Regions from separate parts of the Micromonospora sp. NPDC050695 genome, predicted to be linked through region 2. Evidence: riboswitches for the same ligand, from Rfam matches in the RefSeq annotation. Region 2 holds a riboswitch; the other holds the start of a gene.
The links. Region 2 has a riboswitch for cobalamin ahead of AB0H52_RS06495 (ribonucleoside-diphosphate reductase subunit alpha). Riboswitches for the same ligand answer to the same signal wherever they lie in the genome.

Region 1: it holds a riboswitch for cobalamin, as region 2 does, so the genes downstream of both, cobN (cobaltochelatase subunit CobN) here and AB0H52_RS06495 (ribonucleoside-diphosphate reductase subunit alpha) in region 2, are expected to answer to the same signal.

The regions. Positions count from the first base shown of each region.
Region 1 covers NZ_JBFAHZ010000013.1:10,226-19,482, reverse strand. The annotation lists gene AB0H52_RS12640 (cobyrinate a,c-diamide synthase) at 1-57, opposite strand, end outside; gene cobO (cob(I)yrinic acid a,c-diamide adenosyltransferase) at 51-662, opposite strand; gene AB0H52_RS12630 (VWA domain-containing protein) at 735-3,050, opposite strand; gene cobN (cobaltochelatase subunit CobN) at 3,047-6,715, opposite strand; cobalamin riboswitch at 7,004-7,133, opposite strand; gene AB0H52_RS12620 (hypothetical protein) at 7,482-7,757, opposite strand; gene AB0H52_RS12615 (DUF5919 domain-containing protein) at 7,911-8,795, shown strand; gene AB0H52_RS12610 (inositol monophosphatase family protein) at 8,792-9,257, shown strand, end outside.
Region 2 covers NZ_JBFAHZ010000006.1:110,360-119,616, forward strand. The annotation lists gene AB0H52_RS06470 (aldo/keto reductase) at 1-868, shown strand, start outside; gene AB0H52_RS06475 (FadR/GntR family transcriptional regulator) at 879-1,601, opposite strand; gene AB0H52_RS06480 (L-fuconate dehydratase) at 1,610-3,004, opposite strand; gene AB0H52_RS06485 (ROK family protein) at 3,177-4,277, opposite strand; gene AB0H52_RS06490 (MFS transporter) at 4,319-5,545, shown strand; cobalamin riboswitch at 5,622-5,839, shown strand; gene AB0H52_RS06495 (ribonucleoside-diphosphate reductase subunit alpha) at 6,031-8,430, shown strand; gene AB0H52_RS06500 (ribonucleotide-diphosphate reductase subunit beta) at 8,469-9,257, shown strand, end outside.

The DNA.
Region 1 (9,257 bases), on a different contig from region 2:
GCCGCTGGCCGGCGCGGCGATCACCACCCGGGGCAGCGCCCAGTGCGTGCTCACCACTCGATGCCCTTCTGGCCCTTCTGGCCGGCGTCCATCGGGTGCTTGACCTTGGTCAGCTCGGCCACCAGGTCGGCGGCGGCGACCAGACGCGGGTCGGCGTCCCGGCCGGTGATCACCACATGTTGGAAGCCGGGCCGGTCGGCCAGGGTGGCGACGACCTCGTCGACGTCCACCCAGCCCCACGTCATCGGGTAGGTGAACTCGTCCAGCACGTACAGCCCGTAACGCTCGGCGGCCAGGTCGCGCTGGATCTGCCGCCAGCCCTCCAGGGCGTCGGCGGCGTGGTCGGCGTCGCCGCCGCGCTGGATCCAGGACCAGCCCTCGCCCATCTTGTGCCAGGCCACCGGCGCGCCCTGGCCGGTACGCTCGTGCACCTCGCCGAGCGCCCGGAAGGCGGTCTCCTCACCCACCCGCCACTTGGCGCTCTTGACGAACTGGAACACCCCGACCGGCATGCCGGCGGTCCACGCCCGCAACGCCAACCCGAAGGCCGCCGTCGACTTTCCCTTCATCTGTCCGGTGTGGACCATCAGCAGTGGCCGGTGTCGTCGCTGCCGGGTCGTCAACCCGTCAGCAGGCACGTGACTCGGCTGTCCCTGCGGCATCAGCATCTCCCCATCCCGCGGACGTTCCCGCGATCTTGCAGCTTCTGTTGGTCATATGCGCGCTTCGCCCCGTTATGCCGCGACAGAAAGTGCACGATCGCGGGGGTGAGGGTGGGGGTGGGTCAGAGCTTCCAGGGGGGTTCTGGGGGCGTTCAGCTGGGTGGCCAGGCGGGTGGCCAGATGCAGGCGGACCGGGCCGGCCTCGCAGTCGACGACCACGCAGGGAGCACCCGTCGCCGCCAGCGCCTTCGCCGCTGCTGCCGCGCGGTCCAGCGGGCGGGTGCCGGCGGTGGCTCTGCCGTCGGTGACGACGAGGACCATCGGGCGGCGCTTCGGGTCGCGCAGGCGTTCCACGCGCAGCAGGTCGGCCGCGGCGAGCAGACCCTCGGCCAGCGGCGTACGCCCACCCGTCGGCAACTCGGCCAGCCTGGTCGAGGCGGCCAGCACCGACGAGGTGGCCGGCAACAGCGTCTGCGCGCCGGCACCCCGGAAGGCGATCACGGCGACCTTGTCCCGCCGCTGGTACGCGTCGGTGAGCAGGGCCAGCACCGCGTCCTTCACGGCGGTCATCCGCTGCCGGGCACCCATCGAACCGCTCGCGTCCACCACGAACAGCACCAGGTTTCCCTCCCGGCCCTCCCGCACCGCCTCACGCACGTCGTCGCCACGCAACCGCAGCGGCCCGGTCAGCCGCCCCCGGGCGGCCTGATACGGCGCGGCGGCACGGACCGTCGCCGCCAGGTGCAGCGCGCTGGCCCGTCCGGCCGGCACCCGCGCGCCGGTGGTGCGCCCCCGCCCGGTGCGGGCCCGCGACCGCCGGCCGGGCACCCCGTCACCCACTCCGGGCGCGGTGAGCAGCCGGGCCGTCAACCCACCCCGGGGTACGGCCACCGGCTGGGACTCCCCGCCCCGGGTCGGGTCGTCGTCACCGACCGCCGGTTTCCGGCCACGGGCGTGCCGCCCGGCGCCATGCCGGTCGTCCGCCGTGCCCTGCGGCCAACCGTCGTCGCCGACCCTGTCGCCCGTCGGGCGCTGCGGCCAACCGTCGGTGCCGTCCGGGCTGTCGGCGCGCCCGTCCGGGCCGGTGCCGGGGCGGTCCGCCGAGTGCCCGCCCGACTCGGGCTCACCCTGGTCGCCGCCGCCGCTACCGTCCTGGGGTCCGCCGCCAGCCGGGCCGCCGCCATTCCGGCCATCGGCACCGGCCGGGCTGCCGCCAGCCGGGCCACCACCATCGGGGCCGCCGCCAGCCGGGCCACCACCATCGGGGCCACCACCGCCGGGGCCGCCGTCGTCGTCCGGGTCGTCGGGGTGGGCGTCCTGGGCCCGCTGCAACGCCTCGTCGAGGCGCTTCTCATCCAGCCCCGGCGTGTCGAACGGATCGCGGCGGCGGCGATGCGGCAGGGCCAGCCGGGCGGCGACCCGGACGTCGTCGATGGTGACCCGGTCCCGGCCGAGCCAGGCGGCGTGGGCCAGGGCGGCACGGGCCGTGACGATGTCGGCGCGCATCCCGTCCACGTCGAACGCCGCGCACACCTCGGCGATCTGGCGCAGCGCCGCGTCGGGCAGGCGTACCCCGGGGAGCCGGCGCCGGGCGGCGGCCACCTGACGGGCGATGTCGGCGTCGGCGTCGGCCCACCGGGCGGCGAAACCGGGCGGGTCGGCGTCGGCGGCGAGTCGCCGGCGGACCACCTCGACCCGGACCGCCGGGTCACGGCTCGCGGCGACCTCGACGGTGAGCCCGAACCGGTCGAGCAGTTGCGGGCGCAGCTCCCCCTCCTCCGGGTTCATGGTGCCGACCAGCAAGAACCGGGCGGCGTGGCTGACCGAGACGCCTTCGCGCTCGACGTGGCTGCGGCCCATCGCCGCCGCGTCCAGCAGCAGGTCGACGAGGTGGTCGTGCAGCAGGTTGACCTCGTCGACGTAGAGCACGCCCCGGTGGGCGGCGGCGAGCAGGCCCGGTTCGAAGGCGCGTACCCCCTCGCCGATGGCCCGCTCCAGATCCAGTGATCCGACCACCCGGTCCTCGGCGGCGCCCACCGGCAGCTCGACGAGGCGGGCCGGGCGGGTCTCGGCGGCGACGTCGGCCGGGTGGGGGCCGTCCGGGCAGGCCGGGTCGGGCTCCGCCGGGTCACAGCCGAAACGGCAGCCCGCCACCCGGCGCACCGGCGGCAGCAGAGCGGCGAGGGCCCGTACGGCGGTCGACTTCGCGGTGCCCTTCTCGCCCCGGACCAGCACCCCGCCGATCGCCGGGGAGACGGCGTTGAGCAGCAGCGCCAGGCGCATGTCGTCCATGCCGAGCACGGCACTGAACGGGTAGGTCACGGTCACTGGGCCTTCTTTCGTTCGCGACTGCGGGGCTCGCACAACCGGCTCACTCCTCGCGCTCACACCCGGTCCTCCAGGTCACCCTCGCTGGCCAGGTACGTGTCGCGGAGCCGGTCGAGGGTGACCGGCTCGGGTTTGGCCCACAGCCCCCGGTCGGCGGCCTCCAGCAGCCGTTCGGTGATGCCGCGCAGCGCCCACGGGTTGGAGCGCTCCAGGAATTCGCGGGTGGTGTCGTCGAAGAGGTACGCGGCGGCCAGGTTCTCGTACATCCAGTCGTCGACGACGCCGGCGGTGGCGTCGTAGCCGAACAGGTAGTCCACGGTGGCGGCCAGCTCGAACGCGCCCTTGTAGCCGTGCCGGCGCATCGCGGCGATCCACTTCGGGTTGACGACCCGGGCCCGGAACACCCGCCGGGTCTCCTCGCCCAGCGTGCGGGTCCGCACGTCGTGCGGCATCGCCGAGTCACCCACGTACGCCTGCGGGGCGCTGCCGGTGAGGTGACGGACCATCGCCACCATCCCGCCGTGGTACTGGAAGTAGTCATCGGAGTCGACGATGTCGTGCTCGCGGGTGTCCTGGTTCTTCACGGCCACCGCGATCCGGGCGAACGAGCGTTCCATGTCGGCGCGCGCCTCCCGCCCGTCCAGGCCCCGGCCGTACGCGTAGCCACCCCACACGGCGTACACCTCGGCAAGGTCGGCGTCGTCGCGCCAGGTGCGGGCGTCGATCAGCGGCAACAACCCGGCGCCGTACGCCCCGGGTTTGGAGCCGAAGATCCGCGCGGTGGCCCGCCGCTCGTCGCCGTGCTCGGCGAGGTCGGCGGTGACGTGGGCGCGCAGGTAGTTGTCCGCGTCCGGCTCGTCGAGGGCGGCGACCCGCCGGACGGCGTCGTCGAGCAGGGTCACGACGTGCGGGAACGCGTCGCGGAAGAACCCGGAGATGCGGACGGTGACGTCGACGCGGGGCCGGCCCAGCTCGGCGGTCGGCACCACCTCGATGCCGGTGACCCGCCGCGACCGGTCGTCCCAGACGGGCCGGCAGCCCAGCAGCGCGAGCACCTCGGCGATGTCGTCGCCCTGCGTCCGCATGGCGCTGGTGCCCCACACGGTCAACCCCACCGAGCGGGGGTACGCGCCGGTGTCGGCGAGGTGCCGGGCCAGCAGCGAGTCCGCGAGGGCCACCCCGACGTCCCAGGCGTTGCGGCTGGGGATGGCCTTCGGGTCGACGGAGTAGAAGTTGCGGCCGGTGGGCAGCACGTTGACCAGGCCCCGGGTGGGCGAGCCGGACGGGCCGGGCGGCACGAACCGGCCGTCGAGCGCGCCGAGGGTGTTGGTCAGCTCGTCGGTGGTGCGCTCCAGCCGGGGCACCAGCTCGGTGGCGGCGAAGCGCAGCACCGCGGCGGCGTCCGGGATCGGCTGGCCGGTCACCTCCGCGACGACCGCGTCGGCCGCGTCCACGGCCCAGCTTAGGGTTTCCATGCCGACGACCAGTCGCCGCGCGAGAGCCTCGATCAGGTCGATGGCGTCGGCGGCGGTGCCGGCCGGGCCGTCCACCGCGTCGGTCAGCGCCGCGGGCAGGGCGATCCGCTGCCCGGGCGTCGCGAGCAGCTCCTGCTCGTCGAGGCCGTACGCGGCGGCGAGGGCCTGCCGCAGGCCGGGCAGGGCGCGGGCGCCTCCCCAGATCTGCGGCGCCCGCAGCACGGCGAGGACGAGGTTGACGCGGGGTTCACCGGTCGGCGCGGCGGCGAGGATGTGCAGCCCGTCGCGGATCTGCACGTCCTTGACCTCGCAGAGGTACCCGTCGAGGTGCAGCACGAAGTCGTCGAAGTCGTCGGCGTCGGGCATCGCCTCGGCGTGCAGGTCGTGGTGCAGTTCGGCGGCGCGGACGAGGTCCCAGATCTGCGCCCGCACGGTGGGCAGCTTGGCCGGGTCGAGGGCCTGCACGGTGGCGTACTCGTCGAGCAGTTGTTCCAGTTTGGCCAGCTCGCCGTAGGTCTCGGCACGGGCCATCGGCGGCACCAGGTGGTCGATGACCACGGCGTGCGCGCGCCGCTTGGCCTGGGTGCCCTCGCCGGGGTCGTTGACGATGAACGGGTAGACCAGCGGCAGGTCACCGAGGACCGCGTCGGGCGCGCAGCCGGCGGCCAGGCCGAGGCCCTTGCCGGGCAGCCACTCCAGGGTGCCGTGCTTGCCGAGGTGCACCACGGCGTCCGCGCCGAAGCCGCCGTCGGCGACCGGCGCGGCCAGCCAGTGGTACGCGGCCAGGTAGTGGTGACTCGGCGGCAGGTCCGGGTCGTGGTAGATGGCGATCGGGTTCTCCCCGAAGCCGCGGGGCGGCTGGATGAGCAGCACCACGTTGCCGAAGCGCAGCCCGGCGAGCACGATGTCGTCGCCGTCGGTGTACAGCTCGCCGGGCGGCTCACCCCAGTGTTCCCGCATCCGTTCGCGCAGCTCGGCGGGGACCTGGTCGAACCACCGCCGGTACGTCCGCCCCGGTATCCGGGCCTCGGCGGCGGCCAACTGCTCCGGGGTGAGCCATTCCACGTCGTGCCCCCCGGCGGCGATCAGCGCGTGGATCAGCGCGTCACCGTCGTCGGGTACCGGGGCGTCGCCCAGGTGGTAGCCGGCGTCGGCCAGCGCGGCGAGCAACCGGACCGCCGAGACGGGGGTGTCCAGCCCGACGGCGTTGCCGACCCGGGAGTGCTTGGTGGGGTACGAGCTGAGCACGACGGCGATCCGCTTGTCGGCGTTGGGCACGTAGCGCAGCCGGGCGTGGCGCACCGCGATGCCGGCGACCCGCGCGGCCCGCTCGGGGTCGGCGGCGTAGACCGAGAGCCCGTCGGCGTCGATCCGCTTGAACGAGAACGGCACGGTGACGATCCGGCCGTCGAACTCGGGGATGGCCACCTGCATCGCGGCGTCCAACGGGGACAGTCCGGCGTCGCTGCCGGCCCATTGTTCGCGGGTGCTGGTGAGACAGAGCGCCTGGATGACCGGCACGTCCAGGGCGGCGAGGGCGCCGACGTCCCAGGCGTCCTCGGCACCGCCGCCGGAGGCGTCCGCGGCGACCGCGCCCCCGGCGGCGAGGACGGTGACCAGCAGCGCGTCGCAGCGGGCGAACAGTCCGAGCGGTCCGGCGCCGGCGGTCAGCCCGCGCAGCGAGCCGCAGAAGATGGGCAGCGGACTGCCACCGGCGTCGCGTACCGCGTCGGCGAGCACGTCGACGAATCCGGTGTTGCCGGCGAGCGCGTGCGCCCGGTAGAAGACGATCCCCACGGTGGGCCGGTCCGGGTCGGCGCGATGATCGCCGTGCACCCCGTACGCCGGTGTGGGCGCGGGTGGGGCGAAACCCTCGCCGGTGAGCAGCACGGTGTCGGAGAGGAACCGGGCCAGCTGGGCGAGGTTGTCCGGCCCGCCCTCGACGAGGTACGCGAGCGCCTGGGTGGCGACCCCGGACGGCACGGTGGAGAGGGCCGTCAGCTCCGCGTCGGGCACCGACTCACCGCCGAGCACGACCGTGGGGCGTCCGCCGGCGAGCACCGCGGCGAGGCCGTCGGGCCACGCCTGCCGGCCTCCGAGCAGGCGTACGACGGCGAGGTCGACCCCGTCGAGCAGGACGGGCACCTCGTCGGCGGCGACCCGGGCCGGGTTGGCCAGGCGGTAGTCGACGCCGCTGGCGCGGGCGGCCAGCAGGTCGGTGTCGGCGGTGGAGAGCAGCAGGATGCGCACGGCAGGCTCCGGACAGTAACGTCGGCACGCTCGCGGGGAAGCGCCTGGCGACGTGGGATGGGCGCGGGGTTCAGCGGGTACCGCGATCCGGCCGGCTCACCGGCGTGCGGCCGGCGGCGACGGGTGGCGCGGCGCGGAACTCAGCGGTGAACGGCGGGAGAGCGCCCGGGTATGGGTGCGGCAGAGCGGCCGTCGCTCAGGTCACGACGATGGTCGTCGGTGACGGAGACGCCGTGCGTCATCGGGTCCTCCTCGGGTGTCCACGCCCTGGGGTACATCCGACGGCCGAAGTATCCTGGCTTCCGGATCGACGCTCTCCCCCGGCCTTCCAACCGCAGACACACGGCCGTGACTCACGAGGGGGGATCACTCCCCGGTGACAGTGGCGGGACCGCGTCGGATTCGCACCGACTTCCTTCACTGCCGTCAGGCCGCGAATGCTGCCACACCGCCGCGCCGCCGGTCAACGCGCACGCCTGCATCGGACGGCGGCGCTCGCCACAGTGAACTGCGAAGATGCCGGCGGGGGGCCTCTCGTCGCAGTCGCGGGCTGCCGAGCCGGTTCGTCGACGGCGGAGGGATCCCACGGCTGGGCAGTGTGTGCGCGGCCCCCTTTGGAGCTGATGTCGTAGACGATTCAGCTCCAAAGGGGGCCATGGACGCCCCATCACCGGGTGTGGCCTTCCGGTTCGGCCCGGCTCCCGGTCCGCATTCGTTGCGGGCGGGCCGGCGGGCGCCAAAGAACGAACACATGATCAGCCCGGGGTCACTCACGCTGAGAGCGACGCGGCCGGCGAGTCAACGACAGCCAGCCAAGGAAGCGCGCGTGCATCACGGCAAGGTCGGGGCGACCGCCGAGACCGTACAAGTCGTGGATGGCCTCGTTCATGCAGGACGTCAGGTAAAGGGCCAGCGCCAGCGAGTGGCCGTAGAACTCGGCGACGAGATCGAGTTGCGCGCGGGAACATGGCCACGCGGCGGCACAGTTGCGGCACAACCAGGCGGGGCGCATGGGCAGGTGGGGGCGGGACCGCAGGCTCACACCACGACCCTGCTCACCGCAACCCCAGCGATCCATCACAGAGGGTGATTACTCAACGGATAACTCTCATCCGCCCTCCGGATGGCATCCCGGCATGCCATCTGACTACTGGATAAGCTGACCCTCGGCCCTTGAGCAGGAAGGGAGCCTGCCGTGAGCGTCCGCACAACTACCGCGCTTACCACTGACGACCTGCTGTGGGACACCACCGATATGCTCGATGCCTTGGCCGCTCGCGACCTCGCTCAGGTATTCCGCCTCGTCCAGCGAGCCACCCGCGCCAGCCAAACCACCCTCGGTGTCGCCACCGGCCTCAGCCAGGCTCAGGTCAGCGAGATCACCAGCGGTGCCCGCCGGGTCAGCAGCATCGATGTCCTCACCCGCATCTGCGCCGGCCTGTCCATGCCACGCCATGCACGCATGGCGCTCCTCCTAGGCGAACGCGAGCCGGCCCCGGACCTCGCCGGCCAGCAGGCCGGCAAGGCAATGCGGGACCGATGCGCTGATGTCACCGCCATCTATTCCAGCCGATCGGATTTCATGGCGGAGGCGCCTCCGCAAGCCCTCTTCGACCATGCGACGGACATCCGAGCGTCCGGCCTTTCACTCAACCTCATCTGTCAGCAGTACGCCGACAACCGCCTCCTGAAACTTCTCGCCGCGGGCACCCGCCTCCGATGCCTGTTCCTTGACCCGGCCGGCGAGGCGATCAGGCGGCAGGAGCGTGAGGACGACTATCCAGACGGACACCTCAGGGCGCTCACCGAACTCAACATCCAGAACCTGGCCCGCCGCATTCGCGACCGGCTCCCCGCGAATGCCCGAGACAACCTCGCCATCGGCGTCTACGACGAGTCCATTCGCGCCAACGTCCTTCTGATCGATGGTCGACTCTGCGTTGTCCAGCACTACCTACCGCAGATGCGAGGTGTCGACTGCCCGACCATGGTCATCGAGCGCAGCGCCGGCCCCTCCGGTCTTTACCCGATATTCGACGATATGTTCAGCTCGCTATGGGAGCGCAGCCGCCAGCTATGACCGACTACGCCCGCCTCCTCCCCCTCGCACAGGAGGCCGTTGACCTGGCACACGACCTGATGCGGACGCTTCAGCCCGGTGCGCTGACCTTCAAGGGTGACCGCGACATGGCCTCGGACGTGGATTACGCCATCGAGCGAGCGGTCCGCGAGCACCTGGCCGCCAAGGCGCCTGACATCGGATTCCTCGGCGAGGAGTACGGCACCAGCGGCGACACCAGCGCACTGACCTGGGCACTCGATCCGGTCGACGGCACCGTCAACTTCATCCACGGCTCGCCCCTGTGCGCGATCTCCCTCGGCCTCATCCACCGCACACGCGCCGTCCTTGGTGTCATCGACCTCCCGTTCCTCGGCACCCGCTACCACGCCGTCCAGGGGCACGGAGCCTATGCCGACAACCGACGCATCCGCGCCAGCCAGGTCACCGATCTCCGGGACGCCGTCGTCGCCATTGGCGACT
Region 2 (9,257 bases):
CGCGGTGGACGCCGCGTGGGACGGCGGGATCCGGTACTTCGACACGGCGCCGCACTACGGGCTCGGCCTGTCGGAGCGGCGCCTGGGTGCCGCGCTGCGCTCCCGCCCGCGCGACGAGTACGTGGTGTCGACGAAGGTCGGCCGGTTGCTGGTGCCGTCGCCGGAGACCGCGCATCTGCGGGATCCGGACGGGTTCGATGTGCCGGCCGAGCACCGGCGGGTCTGGGACTTCAGCCGGGACGGCGTACGACGCTCGCTGGAGGCCAGCCTTCGGCGTACCGGCCTGGACCGCATCGACGTGGTGTACCTGCATGACCCGGACGAGCATTGGGAGCAGGCCGCGTACGAGGCGGTGCCGGCGTTGGTGGAGCTGCGCGAGCAGGGTGTGATCGGGGCGATCGGGGCCGGGATGAACCAGTCCGCGATGCTGGCCCGGTTCGTGGCGGAGACCGATGTGGACGTGGTGATGTGCGCCGGCCGGTTCACCCTGCTGGAGCAGGGTGCGTTGACCGACCTGCTGCCCGCCGCGCAGGCCCGCCGCGTCGGTGTGGTGATCGCGGGGGTCTACAACTCCGGGCTGCTGGCCCGGGACATGCCGCCGTCCGACGCCGTCTACGACTATCAGCAGGCCCCGGCGGAGGTGATCGAGCACGCGCGGCGGGCGGCGCAGGTGTGCCGGGCGTACGGCGTCACCCTGCCCGAGGCGGCGTTGGCGTTCGTCCGCCGGCACCCGGCCGTGGTCTCCACGGTGGTCGGCATGCGCGACGCGGCCCAGGTGACCGAAACCCTGCGCCGCACCGACGCCGACGTCCCGGATCAGCTCTGGACGGCGCTGTACGAGGTGGGGCTGCTCGACGTGCAGTCGTGAGGGTGGACCTTCACGTCCGGGGGGTCTCGGCGGTCGCGTCACCCTCGTCGGGCAACCAGTGCAACGACTCCTCCACCCCGATCAGGTGGTTGGCCATCCGGATGCGGGCCCGTTCGGGGTCGCGTGCCACGAGGGCCTTCAGGATCGCCACGTGCTCGTCGTGGGTACGCCGGTCCGCGCCCTCCTCGTGCAGGCTCCGCCACAAGCGCCCCCGCAGGGTGCGCCCGGCGAACGCCTCGATCAGGCCGACGAGCACCGGATTCTCGGCGTGCACGGCGATGATCCGGTGGAAGGCGATGTCGATCTCCATGATTCGTTCGTGGTCCTGTGGAGACTGACCGGCGATCCGGGCCGCCTCGTCGAGCAGTTCCCCTGCCTGGGTGAGGGCCTCGTCGGTGATCCTGGTCGCCGCCAGCCGGGCGGCCTCGCACTCCAACAGCCGTCGGACGGTGTGGATGTGCCGCGGGTCGCCCTGGCCCTGGAAGTCCACGACGAAGCCCATCGGGGCCAGCAGTTGCGGCGCGTCGAGGTTCGTGACGTAGGTGCCGTCGCCCTGGCGGATGTTGACGATGCCGAGGATGGACAGGGCCGACATGCCCTCGCGCAGCGATCCCCGTGAGACGCCGAGCGACTCGGCGAGGTCTTTCTCGATGGGCAGCCGGTCGCCGGGCTTGAACTGCCCTTCGAGGATCATCCGTTTGATGCCGTTGACCACTTCGTCGGTGCGGGACATGACACCTCCTAGCGGCCGGCGGGGGTGGCCGTTCCACCCGCGATCACGTACGGCTCCGGAGATGACACGGTAGTCGGGTCCGCCGCGGCCCAGTAGTGGCCGTCGGGGAACCGGTAGAGCGCGACCGACTCGGTCCGCATCCGGGTGGAGTAGCCGGGCCGCTCGGGCAGGACGTAACCGCTGCCCGACCCGGTGTCCCGGATGACGCACGGGTCGGTGAAGTGCTCGTGCAGGTGGTCGACGAACTCGGTGACACGGCCGGTGAGATCGCCGGAGATCGCCACGTAGTCGAGCACCGACACGTGCTGGACCATCTCACACAGACCGACGCCGCCGGCATGTGGGCACACGGGGACGTCGAACTTCGCGGCGAGGAGCAGCACCGCGACGATCTCGTTGATGCTGGCCAGCCGGCCGGTGTCCAACTGGCAGAAGTCGATGGCCTCGGCCTGGAACAGCTGCTTGAACATCACCCGGTTGTGGCAGTGCTCGCCGGTGGCGACCCCGATGGGCGCGACGGCGCGGCGAACGGCCGCGTGGCCGAGGATGTCGTCGGGGCTGGTGGGCTCCTCGATCCAGAGCGGGTTGAACTGGGCGAGAGCCTTGACCCACTCGATGGCCTGACCGACGTCCCACACCTGGTTGGCGTCGATCATCAGGCTGCGGTGCGGGCCGAGGATCTGCCGGGCGATCGCGCAGCGGCGGATGTCGTCGTCGAGGTTGGCGCCGACCTTGAGCTTCACGTACCCGTAGCCGGAGTCGACCGCCTCCTGGCACAGCCGGCGCAGTTTGTCGTCGCCGTAGCCGAGCCAGCCGGCCGAGGTGGTGTACGCGGGATAGCCGGTCCGGTCGAGCTCGGCGAGGCGATCGGCCTTCGTGCCCTCCTTGGCGCGCAGGATGGCCAGCGCCTCGTCCCGGGTCAGCGCGTCGGACAGGTAACGCAGGTCCGCGATGTCGACGAGTTGCTCGGGGGACATGTCGACGAGCAGCCGCCACAGCGGCTTGTCGGCGGCACGGGCCACCAGATCCCACGAGGCGTTGAGCACGGCGGCGAGGGACAGGTGGACGACGCCCTTCTCCGGCCCGAGCCACCGCAGCTGCGAGTCGGAGGTGAGCAGGCGGTAGACCGCCCCCATGTCCGCCGCCATCGTCGCCACGTCCAGGCCGACCAGGCGGTGGGCCTGGTGAACGGCCGCCGCGACGACGATGTCGTTGCCTCGGCCGATGGTGAAGGTCAGCCCGTGACCCGCGAGCGGCGCACCCGCGCTGTCCACGCCGTCGGTGTGCAGGACGACATAGGCCGCCGAGTAGTCACCGTCCTTGTTCATGGCGTCGGACCCGTCGGCGGTCAGGGAGGTGGGGAAGCGGACGTCCTCGACGGTGACGGCAGTGATCTGCGGCATGCGCTCCTCGCCCGGCTCGGGGAAAGATCGGATGATCACTGGGAGTATACGGAGGCTTGATCCGGTGCGTCAACGACGTCGATGGACTCGGACGTGCGTTTTGATGAGGGATCGCGAGCTGTGGTCGCCTCGCCGATTGGCCCGATACATCAAATCTTTGAACCGCTGATCGTCACCCCTGGAGCAGGGCGAGTTCCGGCACGCCGTAGTGCCGGTCGAGGACCTGCATGGCGGCGCCCGCCGCGATCACGTCGGCGCCCAGGCTGGAGAGGGTGACGTCGGTGGTGAGCCAGTCGGCGCGCGGCACGTCGGTGTGCACGGCCTCCTCGACCGCCGCGAGGTAGGGCTGCGCGTACCGCAGCAGGTCGGCGCCCGCCAGCACCACGTGGGCGAGGTCGAGGGTCTGCAGCAGGTTGACGACGCCGACCGCCAGGACCCGCGCGGCCCGGGCGATGTCGCCGGCCTCGGCGGCCCGGTTGTGCACGATCTCCAGGCATCCGTGGCGTCCGCACACGCAGAGCGGGCCGTCGAGTTCGACGACGGTGTGGCCGAACTCGCCGGCGTTGGTGTGTGCGCCCCGGTGGGCCGTGCCGCCCAGCCAGAAGCCGCCGCCGATGCCGGACTCGACCATGATGAGGACCGCGTCGCCGAAGGTTCCGCCGTGCCGCCAGGCCTCGGCCGTGACCCCCGCGGTGACGTCCTTGTCGAGGTGGACCGGCAGGCCGAGGTGCGCCTCGGCGAGCTCGCGCAGCGGTACGTCGTGCCAGTGCCGCAGACCGTGGGCGTCGCGGACCAGGCCGTGCTCGTGGTCCAGCGGGCCGATCATCCCGATGCCGACGCCGGTGAGCCGGCCCCGCAGATCCCGGCCCGCGGTGATCGCGCCGATGCCGGTGCGCAGGGCGTGCAGCAGCTGCTGCGGGGTGAAGTCGTCGGGCAGCGGGCTGACCGCCGAGTGGTGCACCGCGCCGGCCAGGTCGACGAGCACCAGGCGCAGCGTGCGCCGGGCGACGTGGGCGCCGATGGCGTACCGGCTGTCGGGGACCAGCTCGTAGACGACCGCGGGTTTGCCGATGCCCGGGCGGCGGACGCCGGCGGTACGGATCAGGCCGTCGGCGGTCAGGCGGGCGATCACCTTGGAGACCGCCTGTGGTGTCAGGCCGGTGGCCTGGACGATGGTCGACCGCTCGAACGTCGGCACGGTACGCCCCACCGCCATGACCAGCGCCTGGTTGTAGCCGCGCAGGAACGTCACGTCGGCTGTGGTGCGCGTCATCTCGCCACCCTATTACGCAACGCTGTTGCTAAATTCTCCCGGTGGATGGATTGAGCAGAAATCGACGGCTCTCGGCGGTGGCCGCCCTGGCCCTGGGCGGTGTGGCCGTCGGTCTGACCGAGTTCGTGGCGATGGGCCTGCTGCCCGACATCGGCCGCGACCTGCTGTCCGAGCAGTACGCGCGGTCGCCGTCCGACGCGGTGGCCCGCGCGGGCTGGATGATCACCGCGTACGCGCTCGGGGTGGTCGTGGGCGCCCCGCTCATCGCCGCGCTGAGCGCGCGCCTGCCCCGCAAGAAGCTGGTGCTCGGCCTGCTCGTCCTCTTCACCGTCGGCACCGTCGCGTCGGCGACCGCCCCGACGTTCGACCTGGTGCTGGTGGCACGGTTCGTCGCGGCCCTGCCGCACGGCGCGTACTTCGGGGCGGCCGGCCTGCTCGCAGCGACCCTGCTGGGCCCCGGCAACGAGGCCCGCGGCTTCGCCGCCGTGCTCAGCGGACTGACCGTGAGCAACGTGGTCGGCGTACCCCTGATCACCCGACTCGGGCAGGCGGCCGGCTGGCGCACCGCGTACCTGGTCATCGCCGGGGTCTTCGTGCTCACCCTGTTGGCCGTGCTGGCGGTCGTCCCGGAGGTCGCCGCGGCGGTGGAGGGCTCGCCCGCCGCCGAGCTGCGGGCCCTGCGGACCAGGCAGGTGTGGCTGGTCGCGGCCACCGGGGCGATCGGCTTCGCCGGCTTCTTCGCGGTCGACACGTACATCGCTCCGGTCACCACCGACGTCGCCGGCCTCTCCGCCGCGACCGTGCCGTGGGCGCTCGTCGCGGTGGGTCTCGGCATGACCGTCGGCAACGCCCTGGGCGGCTGGCTCGCGGACCGGGACCTGCGCCGCAGCATGATCGTCGGCTTCGTCGCGATGATCGTGAGCATCGCCGTGTTCGGCCTCGTCGCGTCGAACCCCGCCGGCCTGTTCGTGGGCGCGTTCCTGGTCGGCGCGACCAGCCTCTACCTGGGGCCGGTCCTGCAGGCCCGCCTCATCACGGTGGCGCCGGGCGCCCAGCTGATGGGCGCGGCGATGAACCAGTCGGCCATGAACATCGCGAACAGCCTCGGCGCCGCCCTGGGCAGCGTCGCCATCGCCGCCGGGTTCGGCTACCTCGCGCCGGCCTGGGTGGGCGTGGTCCTGGCGATCCTCGGACTGGGCCTGGCGGCAGTCAGCTTCGCGGTCGAACGCCGCTCGCGCGTGCCGCAGCCGGTCACCGTCGGGAACTGACCCGCCCTCCGGTGACGGGTGTCACCGACACGCCCGGCCCGACATGTGGGGTGTGACAACCACGGCGTCCCTATATATGGTGTCGAGCGCAGCTGGTTCGGCCGCTCACCCGGAGTGGTCGAGGCAACAGGGAACCCGGTGGAAATCCGGGACTGTCCCGCAGCGGTGAGTGGGAACGACCGCCGTCATCAGCACTGGGCCACCACACGGCCTGGGAAGCGACGGCCAGTAGGAGACCGGCGAACCCGGTCGTGCCCGCGAGTCCGAAGACCTGCCAGCGCGCCGTACGCCCACACCCGGGCGTACGGCGGTCCGAGGCCGCGTGGGACGGCCGACGCCACCTGACCCACGCCGTCGCGGCGTGGCGTCCGCCGGTGTCTGTCTCCTCGTGTCCGGACCATCAGGTCTCGAACTCCGAGGAGCGAGTGGTGACAGTTACCGAGGTAGCCCCGGCCGCCAGCGGCGCGGCCCCCCGCCGGACGCAGATGCGCGTCCGCAAGCGCGACGGCGCCACCGAGGCGGTGGACGTCAACAGGATCGTCCGGGCGGTCGAGCGGTGGACCGACGACCTCACCGACGTCGACCCGCTGCGGGTCGCCACCCGCACGATCAGCGGCCTCTACGACGGCGCGACCACCGCCGAGCTGGACCGGCTGTCCATCCAGACCGCCGCCGAGATGATCGGCGAAGAGCCGCAGTACTCCCGCCTGGCCGCCCGCCTGCTGGCCGTCTACGTCGACAAGGAGGTCCGCCGCCAGGGCGTCACCTCGTTCAGCGCGGCGATCCGGACCGGTCACGCGGAGGGCCTGATCGGCGACGAGACCGCCGCGTTCGTCGCCGCGCACGCCACCATGCTCGACGACGCCGTCGACCCGGACGGCGACCGGCGCTTCGAGTACTTCGGGTTGCGCACGGTCTACGACCGGTACCTGCTGCGCCACCCGAGCACCCGGCTGGTGCTGGAGACTCCGCAGTACTGGCTGCTGCGGGTGGCCTGTGGCCTGTCCACCACCCCCGACGAGGCGGTCGGCTTCTACCGGCTGATGTCCAGCCTGGCCTACCTGCCCAGCTCACCGACGCTGTTCAACTCCGGTACCCGGCACACCCAGATGTCCTCCTGCTACCTGGTCGACTCCCCGCGCGACGAGTTGGACTCCATCTACCAGCGGTACGCGCAGGTCGCGAACCTGTCCAAGTTCGCCGGCGGCATCGGCATCGCGTACTCCCGGGTCCGGTCCCGGGGCGCGCTGATCCGCGGCACGAACGGGCAGTCCAACGGGATCGTGCCGTGGCTGCGCACGCTGGACGCCAGCGTGGCCGCGGTCAACCAGGGCGGCCGGCGCAAGGGCGCGGCCTGCGTCTACCTGGAGCCGTGGCACCCGGACATCGAGGAGTTCCTGCAACTGCGGGACAACACCGGCGAGGACGCCCGCCGCACCCACAACCTGAACCTGGCCAACTGGATCCCGGACGAGTTCATGCGCCGGGTCGAGGCCGACGAGGTGTGGTCGCTGTTCGACCCGCACGAGGTGCCCGAGCTGCCCGACCTGTGGGGGGAGCGGTTCGACGCCGCGTACCGGGCCGCCGAGGCACAGGGCCGCTACGTGCGGCAGGTGCCGGCGCGGGAGCTGTACGGCAAGATGATGCGCACCCTCGCCCAGACCGGCAACGGGTGGATGACCTTCAAGGACGCCGCCAACCGGCTGTGCAACCAGACCGCCGAAGACGGCGACGTGGTGCACCTGTCCAACCTGTGCACCGAGATCATCGAGGTGTCCAGCGACGCCGAGACCGCCGTGTGCAACCTCGGCTCGGTGAACCTCGCCGCCCACCTCGCCGACGGCGACCTCGACTGGGAGCGGCTGCGCGCCACGGTCCGCACCGCCGTGACGTTCCTCGACCGGGTCATCGACATCAACTACTACCCGACCCCACAGGCGGCGGCGAGCAACCCGCGCTGGCGCCCCGTCGGGCTCGGGCTGATGGGCCTTCAGGACGTGTTCTTCGCGTTGCGGCTCCCGTTCGACTCGCCGGCCGCGCGGGAGCTGTCCACCCGGGTCAGCGAGGAGTTGTACCTGACCGCGCTGGAGACCTCCGCCGATGTGGCGCGCCGCTTCGGCGCGCACCCGGCGTACCCGCAGACCCGCGCCGCGCGGGGCCAGCTCCAGCCGGACCTGTGGGGCGTCGAGGGTACGCAGACCGCGCGGTGGGACGCGCTGCGCGAGCGGGTCGAGGCGTACGGGCTGCGCAACTCGCTGCTGGTGGCTGTCGCCCCGACCGCCACCATCGCCTCGATCGCCGGCTGCTACGAGTGCGTCGAGCCGCAGGTGTCCAACCTGTTCAAGCGCGAAACCCTGTCCGGGGAGTTCCTCCAGGTCAACACGGCCCTGGTCGGTGAGCTGAAGGCCCGTGGCCTGTGGACCGAGGAGATCCGCTCGGCGATCAAGCGTGCCGAGGGCTCGGTGCAGGACATCCCGGAGCTGCCCGCCGGCGTCCGGGAGCTGTTCCGCACCGCGTGGGAGCTGCCGCAGCGGGCGCTGATCGACCTGGCCGCCGCCCGCGCGCCGTTCATCGACCAGTCCCAGTCGCTGAACCTGTTCCTGGCCTCGCCCACCATCGGCAAGCTCTCCTCGATGTACCTGTACGCCTGGAAGGCCGGCCTGAAGACCACCTACTACCTGCGCTCGCGCCCCGCCACGCGGATCCAGCAGGCCACCGTCGCCGTCGGCGCGCCCGGTGCTCTCGGCGCGGTCGGCGCTGCCACCGCTGTCGGCGCCCTCGGCGCGGTCGGCGCTGTCGGCGCTGCCACCGCTGTCGGCGCTGTCGACGCGGATGCGCTGGCCTGCTCGCTGGAGAACCCCGAGTCGTGCGAGGCCTGCCAGTGACCGCCGCCGACGCCACCACCGACACGAGGACCACGCACATGCTGCTCGACCCCGGGATGGACCTCACCCTGCGCCCGATGCGCTACCCGCACTTCTTCGACCGGTTCCGCGACGCCATCCGCAACACCTGGACGGTCGAGGAGGTCGACCTGCACGCCGACCTCGCCGACCTGGACAAGCTCTCGCCGGCCGAGCGGCACCTCGTCAGCCGCCTCGTGGCGTTCTTCGCCACCGGCGACACGATCGTCGCCAACAACCTGGTGCTCAACCTCTACCAGCACGTCAACAGCCCCGAGGGCCGCCTCTACCTGTCCCGGCAGCTGTTCGAGGAGGCGGTGCACGTCCAGTTCTACCTCAACCTGCTCGACACGTACGTGCCCGACGAGACCGAGCGGTACGCGGCCTTCGCGGCCATCGAGAACATCCCGTCGATCCGCCGCAAGGCCGAGTTCTGCTTCCGCTGGATCGACTCCCTGCACGACCTGCGCGAGCTGCGGACCCGGGAGGACCGGCGCACGTTCCTGCTCAACCTGATCTGCTTCGCCGCCTGCATCGAGGGGCTGTTCTTCTACGGCGCGTTCGCCTACGTCTACTTCCTGCGCTCCCGGGGCCTGCTGCACGGCCTCGCCTCCGGCACCAACTGGGTGTTCCGCGACGAGTCCATGCACATGGCGTTCGCGTTCGACGTGGTGGACACCGTCCGCGCCGAGGAGCCCGACCTGTTCGACGACGACCTCGCCGACCAGGTCCGCCAGATGCTCACCGAGGCCGTCGAGTGTGAGGTCCAGTTCGCCGAGGACCTGGTGGGCCAGGGTGTACCCGGGCTG